Telluria mixta: one gene and its partner. The protein of the gene in region 1 interacts with the protein of each later gene in a pairwise test. Links are inferred from orthologs where the notes say so. Each region holds a gene or a part of one and is shown on either strand. Other genes may lie near its edges.

Evidence for each region. Proteins that work in one complex are often made in the same cells at the same time.
Region 2: the proteins of P0M04_RS11320 (region 1) and P0M04_RS14800 interact in binary tests that used the Escherichia coli proteins (3 or more experiments, as listed by UniProt). The link is inferred for Telluria mixta from one-to-one orthologs.

Annotation. Positions count from the first base shown.
Region 1 is NZ_CP119520.1:2,540,908-2,544,937, reverse strand. The notes cover bases 1,137-4,030. They hold P0M04_RS11320 (glutamate-5-semialdehyde dehydrogenase), read right to left. Parts: upstream 3,270-4,030; coding sequence 2,004-3,269; downstream 1,137-2,003. Other genes in these bases: holA (DNA polymerase III subunit delta), read right to left, coding at 3,292-4,030; P0M04_RS11325 (CopD family protein), read right to left, coding at 1,352-1,765. Also shown: P0M04_RS11335 (multidrug effflux MFS transporter), read right to left, coding at 1-57. UniProt on the Escherichia coli protein: Catalyzes the NADPH-dependent reduction of L-glutamate 5-phosphate into L-glutamate 5-semialdehyde and phosphate. The product spontaneously undergoes cyclization to form 1-pyrroline-5-carboxylate.
Region 2 is NZ_CP119520.1:3,326,777-3,331,816, forward strand. Bases 838-3,738 are described here. They hold P0M04_RS14800 (sulfate/molybdate ABC transporter ATP-binding protein), read left to right. Parts: upstream 838-1,701; coding sequence 1,702-2,775; downstream 2,776-3,738. Other genes in these bases: cysW (sulfate ABC transporter permease subunit CysW), read left to right, coding at 838-1,697; P0M04_RS14805 (CysB family HTH-type transcriptional regulator), read left to right, coding at 2,772-3,704. In the rest of the region: sulfate ABC transporter permease subunit CysT, read left to right, coding at 1-781; more of cysW, read left to right, coding at 783-837; P0M04_RS14810 (quinone-dependent dihydroorotate dehydrogenase), read right to left, coding at 3,839-4,882; P0M04_RS14815 (arginyltransferase), read right to left, coding at 4,950-5,040. UniProt on the Escherichia coli protein: Part of the ABC transporter complex CysAWTP involved in sulfate/thiosulfate import. Responsible for energy coupling to the transport system.

The DNA of each region.
Region 1 (4,030 bases):
CGGGATCGGGGTGACGGGGTCTTTCGGTAGATTGTCCGGTTCGGGTTCGGGCAGCATCGTTATTCTTCTTTCGGTTTTGCCGCGTCGCGGCGATTGAAGCCGGCCACCATGTCGAAGCGGAACAGGCGGCATTCGAGGGCGCCGTTGAAGAACGGGGTCTTGCGCGATTCCTTCAGGCGCAGCATCTTCGGCAGGCCCAGGTCGGCCGTGAACAGGTACACCGTCCAGCCGGCGAAGCGCTGCTTTAGGGTGGCGGAGAGCTGCTGGTAGAAGCCGACGGCCATCTCGTCCTGCGGAATGGTGGAGTCGCCGCGCACGCCGATCCGCTCGCCGTACGGGGATTGGTCACCAGGAGGCCTGGCTCGCTGGTGGGCGGCTGCACCTGCTGCGCCTCGATCTGCTTCAGCGGCACCTCGAACAGGATGCCGGCCGAGCGCAGGTTATGGCGCGTCATCGCGACCATGTCGCCGGAGATGTCGGAGCCGAAAATGGTTGGCGTCTCCGGCAGCGGGTTCGGCTTGATCGCCGTCTTCATCTCCTGCCAGGCCTTGGTATTGAAGTTCCTGAATTTCTCGAACGCGAAGCGGCGGCGCGCGCCGGGCGGGATGCCCTGCACCATCTGCGCGGCCTCGATCAGGATCGTGCCCGAGCCGCACATCGGATCGAACAGCGTCATGCCCGGCTTCCAGCCCGCCACGCGCAGCAGGCCGGCGGCGAGGTTTTCGCGCAGCGGCGCGTCGCCCGTCTCCTCGCGCCAGCCGCGCTTGAACAGCGCTTCGCCGGACGTGTCGAGGTAGATCGTGAAGTTGCGCTGGTCGAGGAAGCCCATGATGCGCATGTCCGGCGTGCGCGTGTTGACGGACGGGCGGCGGCCGAACTGGTCGCGGAAGCGGTCGCAGACGGCGTCCTTGATCTTCAGCGTGGTGAACTCGAGGCTCGTCAGCGGCGACTTGATTGCGGTGATGTCGACGCGGATCGTGTGGTCGACGCTGAACCAGTCTTCCCACGGCTGTTCGAGCACGAGGTCGTAGATGTCGTTTTCGTTGGCGTAGGTGCGGTTGGCGATGCGCAGCAGCACGCGCGACGCGATTCGCGAATGCAGGTTGATGCGGTACGCGTCGGCGTCCGTGCCCGAGCAGTGCACGCCGCCCGGCACCTGGTTGTGCACCTTCAGCGACGTGCTGCCGGTGGTTTGTGCGATCTCGGCCAGCTCGTCGGCCAGTGCCTGTTCCATGCCGCGCGGGCAGGGGCAGAAATAAGAAGTCATGGGGGTACCCTTTATCCGTTGGTTAAAAACGAAGCGGCCGGGGATGTAGGCCCGGCCGCCAATCAAACTTGTTGAATCTTCAGGTCAGAACGGCTTTACGACGACCAGGATTACGATGGCCAGCAGCAGCAGAACCGGAACCTCGTTGAACACGCGGAACCACTTATGGCTGCGCGTATTGACGCCGCGTTCGAATTTTTTCAGCAGCGAACCACACGCATGATGGTAGCCGATCACGAGGATCACGAGCGCCAGTTTTGCATGCAGCCAGCCGCCCTTGATGCCGAAGCCCAGCCACAGCCACAGGCCCAGCAACAGCGCCGGCACCATCAGGATCGTCGTGAAGCGGTACAGGCGGCGGCCCATGCCGAGCAGGCGCTCGACTACTGCAGGGTTGCTTTCCTGGGCCAGGTTCACGTAGATGCGCGGCAGGTAGAACAGGCCGGCGAACCACGAGGCGACGAAGACGATGTGCAGCGCTTTGATCCAGAGGTACATGCAATTCCTTTATTCAAGAGCTCCAATTCGGGGTCGTAGCACGTTTTCGCAAAAATTCGGGGTCAGAGCACTTTTTAGTGCAATGGCTCTTGAGAATCAACGGGCGCCAAGAGATCGACAAAGTCCCTCTGCCCCGCCTCGCGGATGCAGGCTGCCGCAATTAGAGGCACGTAGGAACAATTGTCCTCAAATGTGCTCTGACCCCGAATTTTCCGAAAAATGTGCTCTGACCCCGAATTTATTTGCGCACTTCGCCGTGGCCAAAGACCACGTATTTCAGCGACGTCAGGCCTTCCAGCCCAACCGGCCCGCGCGCATGCAGCTTGTCGTTCGAGATGCCGATCTCCGCACCCAGGCCATATTCGAAGCCGTCGGCGAAGCGCGTCGACGCGTTGATCATCACCGAGGCCGAATCCACCTCGCGCAGGAAGCGCATCGCGTCCGTGTAATCCTCGGTAACGATGGCGTCGGTGTGCTTCGACGAATACGTGTTGATATGCTCGATGGCCGCGTCGATGCCGTCCACGATCTTCACGGCGAGGATCGGCGCCAGGTATTCCGTGCTCCAGTCCTCTTCCGTCGCGGGCGTCAAATGCGGATAGCCCTGCAGGATCGCCAGCGCTTCCGGATCCGCGCGCAGTTCCACTTCCTTCGTCGCGTACAGCTCGGCCAGTTGCGGCAGCACGGTCGGCGCGATGGCGCGGGCGACGAGCAGCGTCTCCATCGTGTTGCACGTGCCGTAGCGGTGCGTTTTCGCGTTCATCGCGATCGGCAGCGCCTTGGCGATGTCCGCTTTCGCGTCGATGTAGACGTGGCAGATGCCGTCCAGGTGCTTGATCATCGGGACGGTGGCTTCCTTCATCAGGCGCGCGATCAGGCCCTTGCCGCCGCGCGGGACAATCACGTCCACGAATTCCGGCATCGTGATCAGGGCGCCGACGGCGGCGCGGTCCGTCGTCTCGACGACCTGCACGCCGTGCTCCGGCAGGCCGGCGCCGCGCAGGCCTTCGGCCACCAGCGCGGCCAGCGCGCGGTTGCAGTGGATGGCTTCCGAGCCGCCGCGCAGGATGGCGGCATTGCCGCTCTTGATACACAGGCCGGCCGCGTCGACGGTCACGTTCGGGCGCGCTTCGTAGATGATGCCGATCACGCCCAGCGGTACGCGCATGCGGCCCACCTGGATGCCCGTCGGGCGGAATTTCAGGTCGGTGATTTCGCCGATCGGATCGGGCAGCGCGACGATCTGGCGCAGGCCGTCGACCATCGTGGCGATCGCCTTGTCGGACAGCGCGAGGCGGTCCAGCAGCGCCGGTTCCAGGCCGGCGGCGGCCGCCGCTTCCATGTCGCGCGCGTTGGCGGCGCGCAGCTGGTCGGCGTCGCGCTCGATGGCGGCGGCGATCAGGAGCAAGGCCTGGTTGCGGGTGGCGCTGTCTGCGCGCGCCATGCCGCGCGAGGCCGCGCGCGCCTGGCGGCCGATTGTTTGCATGTACTCGGTGATGTCCATCGTGCTTCTTCCAGTGAATTCGTTATGTCGATGCGACTTTCAACGCCAGCTGCAGCATCGCATCCCACGCATCGCCCGCGAACTGCTTCGCGCGCAGGCCCTTGACCATCTTGTCGACCTGCGCCGCCTGCTGCAGCGCCGTTTCCAGGGTCGGCAGCGAAATCCTGCGCAGCGCCGGTTCCATCATGCGCTCGCGCGGGCCCCAGATGCGATATTCCTTCAGCAGGGCCCCCAGCGGGCGTCCCTGCGCCATCCCTGCCTTTAATTTTAGCAGCGTGCGGATTTCTTCGGAGACGGCCCATAAAACCAGCGGCAACGCCTCGCCCTCGCCTTTCAGCCCTTCCAGCATGCGCACGAGGCGGGCCGGGTCGCCGGCCAGCATCGCTTCCGACAATTTGAAGACGTCGTAGCGCGCCACGTTCAGCACGGCGTCATGCACCTGCTCGTATGTGAGCTTGCCCGGCTCGTACAGCAGGCCGAGCTTCTGGATTTCCTGGTGCGCCGCCAGCAGGTTGCCCTCGACGCGGTCGGCGATGAAGTCCAGGCTCTGGCGGTCCGCGCTCTGGTTCTGGCTTGATAAGCGCATGCCGATCCAGCCCGGCAGCTGCGCCCGTTCCACGTTCGGAATCTCGACGTAGACCGCCGCCTGCTGCAGCGCCGCCACCCACGACGCCTTGGCCGTCTGCCAGTCCAGCTTCGGCAGGGTGACCAGGGTGAGGTTGTCGGGATTCAGGTCTTTCGCATAGTTCTGCAGGGCCGCG
Region 2 (5,040 bases), 790 kb from region 1 along the record:
CGGGTTCACGATTTTCTATCTGGCGCTGCTGGTGCTGATCCCGCTGTCGGCCATCTTCCTGAAGACGTTCACGATGAGCTGGGATGCCTTCGTGAGCGCCGTGACGTCGCCGCGCGTCATGGCGTCGTACCGCCTGAGCTTCGGCGCCGCGCTGATCGGCGCCGGGATCAACGTCGTGTTCGGGGGCATCGTCGCGTGGGTGCTCGTGCGTTACCAGTTCCCCGGCAAGCGCTTCGTCGATGCGCTCGTCGACCTGCCGTTCGCGCTGCCGACCGCCGTCGCCGGCATCACGTTGACGTCGCTGTATTCGTCCAACGGCTGGATCGGCAAGCACCTGGAGCCGCTCGGCATCAAGGTCGCGTTCACGCCGCTGGGCGTCGTCATCGCGCTGACCTTCATCGGCCTGCCGTTCGTCGTGCGCACGGTGCAGCCGGTGCTGGAAGACGCGGAGCGCGAACTGGAAGAAGCGGCCGCCAGCCTGGGTGCCAGCCCGTGGCAGACCTTTACCCGCGTGATCCTGCCGAGCGTCGTGCCGGCGCTGCTGACGGGCTTCGCCCTCGCGTTCGCCCGCGCCACCGGCGAGTACGGCTCGGTCATCTTCATCGCCGGCAACATGCCGATGATCTCCGAGATCACGCCGCTGTTCATCATCACCAAGCTGGAGCAGTACGACTACACGGGCGCCACGGCCATCGCCGTCGTGATGCTGCTCGTGTCGTTCATCCTCCTGCTGGCCATCAACCTGCTGCAGGCCTGGGCGCGCAAGCGTGCGGGCAAATAATATGAGTGCCGTTCTCGACAATCACCTGAAAGACAAGGCGGCGGTCGTCGCCCAGGCGCCGCGCAAGGCCACCAATACGCTGGAGCCAAGCTGGGTGCGCTATGCGCTGATCGCCGTGGCGCTGCTGTTCCTCACGCTGTTCCTGTTCGTGCCGCTCGTGGCCGTGTTCACCGAAGCCCTGAAGAAGGGCTGGGACACGTACAAGGAAGCCGTCATCGATCCGGACGCGCTGTCCGCCATCAAGCTGACATTCATCGCCGCCGGCATCGCCGTGCCGCTGAACCTCGTGTTCGGCGTGGCCGCCGCGTGGACCATCGCCAAGTTCGACTTCCCCGGCAAGAGCATCCTGCTGTCGCTGATCGACCTGCCGTTCTCCGTGTCGCCCGTGATCGCGGGCCTGATCTATGTGCTGCTGTTCGGTTCGCAGGGCTGGTTCGGCCCGTGGCTGATGGACCACGACATCAAGATCCTGTTCGCCGTGCCGGGCATCGTGCTGGCGACCATCTTCGTCACGTTCCCGTTCGTCGCCCGCGAACTGATCCCGCTGATGCAGGCGCAGGGCAGCGAAGAGGAAGAGGCGGCCCTCGTGCTGGGCGCGTCCGGCTGGAAGACCTTCTTCAAGGTCACGCTCCCGAACATCAAGTGGGGCCTGCTGTACGGCGTGATCCTCTGTAACGCCCGGGCGATGGGCGAGTTCGGCGCCGTGTCGGTCGTCTCCGGCCACATCCGCGGCGAGACGAACACGATGCCGCTGCAGGTCGAGATCCTCTACAACGAATACAACTTCACCGCCGCGTTCGCGATCGCGTCGCTGCTGGCACTGCTGGCCCTCGTGACCCTGGCGGTGAAAACCTTTATCGAATGGCGCATGCACCAGGCCCGGAAGGCCAGCGTGCAGGACCACACCACGGAGTAATACCATGACGATCGAAGTCCAACACATCCGCAAGCAGTTCGGCCAGTTCACGGCCCTGGACGACGTGTCGCTGAAGTTTGCCGACGGCGAGCTGACGGCGCTGCTGGGCCCGTCCGGCTGCGGCAAGACCACGCTGCTGCGCATCATCGCCGGCCTGGAGTTCCCGGACGCGGGCCGCGTGCTGCTCGACGGCGACGACGCGTCGAACCGCCATGTGCGCGAGCGCCAGGTCGGTTTCGTGTTCCAGCATTACGCGCTGTTCAAGCACATGACCGTGTTCGAGAACGTCGCCTTCGGCCTGCGCGTCAAGCCGCGCAAGGAGCGTCCGTCGGAAGCAGTGATCCGCGAGAAAGTGAAAAAGCTGCTGGAGCTCGTGCAGCTGGACTGGATTGCCGACCGCTATCCGCCGCAACTGTCCGGCGGCCAGCGCCAGCGCATCGCCCTCGCGCGCGCCCTCGCCGTGGAGCCCCGCGTGCTGCTGCTGGACGAACCGTTCGGCGCGCTCGATGCGAAAGTGCGCAAGGAACTGCGCCGCTGGCTGCGCCAGCTGCACGACGAGCTGCACGTGACGTCGATCTTCGTCACCCACGACCAGGAAGAGGCGCTCGAAGTGGCGGACCAGGTCGTCCTGATGAACAAGGGCCATATCGAGCAGCTGGGCACGCCTAGCGACGTGTACAACCACCCCGTGTCGCCATTCGTCTACGGCTTCCTGGGCAACGTCAACCTGTTCCACGGCCGCGTGAACGACGGCGTGCTGGCCAGCGGCGACGCCACGTTCCACGCGCCCCAGTTCGCGGACGTGAAGAACGGCGAAGGCATCGCCTACGTCCGTCCCCACGACCTCGACGTCGAGCGCTATGTCGCAGGCGGGGAGGGGGTCGCGGTGAAACTGCGCCGCGCGCACGCGATCGGCCCGCTGGCCCAGCTGGACCTGGAGCGCGCCGACAACGCCCAGATCATCGAAGCCGTCATCCCGAACGAGCGCTATCGCGAACTGGGACTGCGCGACGGCGAGACGCTGCTGGTGAAACCCAAGCGCATGCACGTATTTGTTGATCAGGGAGCGGACATATGAATTTCCAGCAGTTGCGTTCGGTGCGCGAAGCCGCGCGCCGCAATTTTAATTTGACCGATGTGGCGAATGCCCTGTTCACGTCGCAGCCGGGCGTGTCGCGCCAGATCCGTGAGCTGGAGGACGAGCTGGGCGTCGTCATCTTCGAGCGCAACGGCAAGCGCCTGACCGGCCTCACGGATCCGGGCAAGGGCATCCTGAAGATCATCGAGCGCCTGCTCGTCGAAGCGGAAAACCTGCAGCAGGCCAGCAGCGAATACGCCGCGCAGGACAGCGGCACGCTGACGGTCGCCGTCACCCACACGCAGGCGCGCTATGCGCTGCCGCAGGTGGTGCAGGCGTTCCGTACGGCGTTCCCGGGCGTGCGCATCGCCCTGCAGCAGAGTGCGCCGGAACACATCGCGGAATGGGTGCTGTCGGGCCGCGCCGACATCGGCATCGCGACGGAAGGCCTGTCGACGTTCCCCGACCTCGTGTCGTTCCCGTGCTACCGCTGGAGCCACCTCGTCGTCGTGCCGGATGGTCATCCGCTGCTGCAGCAGTCGCCCATCAAACTGTCCGACCTGGCCGAATTCCCGCTGATCACGTACGACGTGGGCTTTACCGGCCGCAGCCACATCGACGCCGCGTTCGCCGCTGCCGGCGTGAGCCCGGACATCATGCTGACGGCGATGGATTCGGACGTCATCAAGCAATACGTGTCGCTGGGGATGGGTGTCGGTATTGTCGCCTCGATGGCGTTCGACCACGGCCGCGACCGCGGGCTGCGTGCGATCGAGTCGTCGCATTTGTTCGCGCCGAACGTGACGCGTCTCGCGGTGCGCCGCGGTGCCTACCTGCGCGCGTATGCCTATGACTTCATTGAGCGCTTCGCGCAGGGCTTTACCAAGATGGATATCGAGAAGGCGCTGCATCCGGTGGTAGCGGATTAAAAGCCGCTACACACAATCGAACGCAACATAAACCAACGTCATTCCCGCGCAGGCGGGAATGACGGTTTATGGGCTAATCCTCATACTTGGGTCCCCGCCTCCGCGGGGACGACGTGCTAGGGCAAACGCCCTTGTCAGCGTTGCGCGCGCAGCGCGTCTGCGCACTCGCGCACGAGTGCGGGCCCCCGGTAGATCAGGCCGCTGTACAACTGCACGAGCTGGGCGCCCGCATCGATCTTGGCCTTCGCATCGCGTCCGCTCAGGATGCCGCCCACGCCGATGATCGGCACGGCGGTGCCGACTTCGGCCCTGAGCGCACGGATCACGATGGTCGACTGCTCGAACACGGGTGCGCCCGACAGGCCGCCCTGTTCGGTCGCGTGGCGCATGCCTTCCACGTCGCGGCGGGCCAGCGTGGTATTGGTGGCGATCACGCCATCGATGCCGTGACGGACGAGGGCGCCGCCGATATTGCGGATCTGGTCGCCGTCGACGTCCGGCGCGATCTTCAGCGCCAGCGGCACGTAGTGGCCGTACTTGTCGGCCAGGCGCGACTGTTCTTCCTTCAGCTGCGACAGCAGGGCATCCAGTTCGGACGCGCCCTGCAGCTGGCGCAGGTTCTTCGTATTCGGCGACGAAATATTCACGGTGACGTAGCTGGCATACGGATACACCTTGCGCAGGCAAGCCACGTAGTCGTCGGCCGCGCGTTCAATGGGCGTGTCGGCGTTCTTGCCGATGTTCAGGCCCAGCACGCCCTGGCGTTCCTGATAGAAGCGCGATGCCTGGACGTTGGCGACGAAGGCGTCGACGCCGCCGTTGTTGAAGCCCATCCGGTTGATGATGCCGCGCGCGGCCGGCAGGCGGAACATGCGCGGCCGCGGATTGCCCGGCTGGGCACGCGGCGTCACGGTGCCGATCTCGATGGAGCCGAAGCCGAGGGCAGCCAGGCCGTCGATGTAGGCGCCGTCCTTGTCCAGGCCGGCGGCCAGGCCGACCGGGTTCGGGAACGTGATGCCCATGACCGTGCGCGGATCCGGTTTCGGTTTCCTGACGATGCCCGTCAATCCCAATGCCGCCGCGCGGCGCAGGGCGGGCAGGGTGACGTTGTGGGCCGTTTCGGGATCGAGAGAGAACAGCAGCGGGCGGGCGAGGGCGTACAGGAGTTTGTCGGACATGGTGGCCTAATCGAGAATTCGCGACATTTTACCTTGTGTGGCAGCAATACCGCATGTCCTTCGGCCTTCAACGATCCAGCACACCCCATACGCCGTCAATACGGGCTTCCAGCGGCTTGAAATTGATCTTGTACGCCATCTTCGGGCTCTGCTCGATC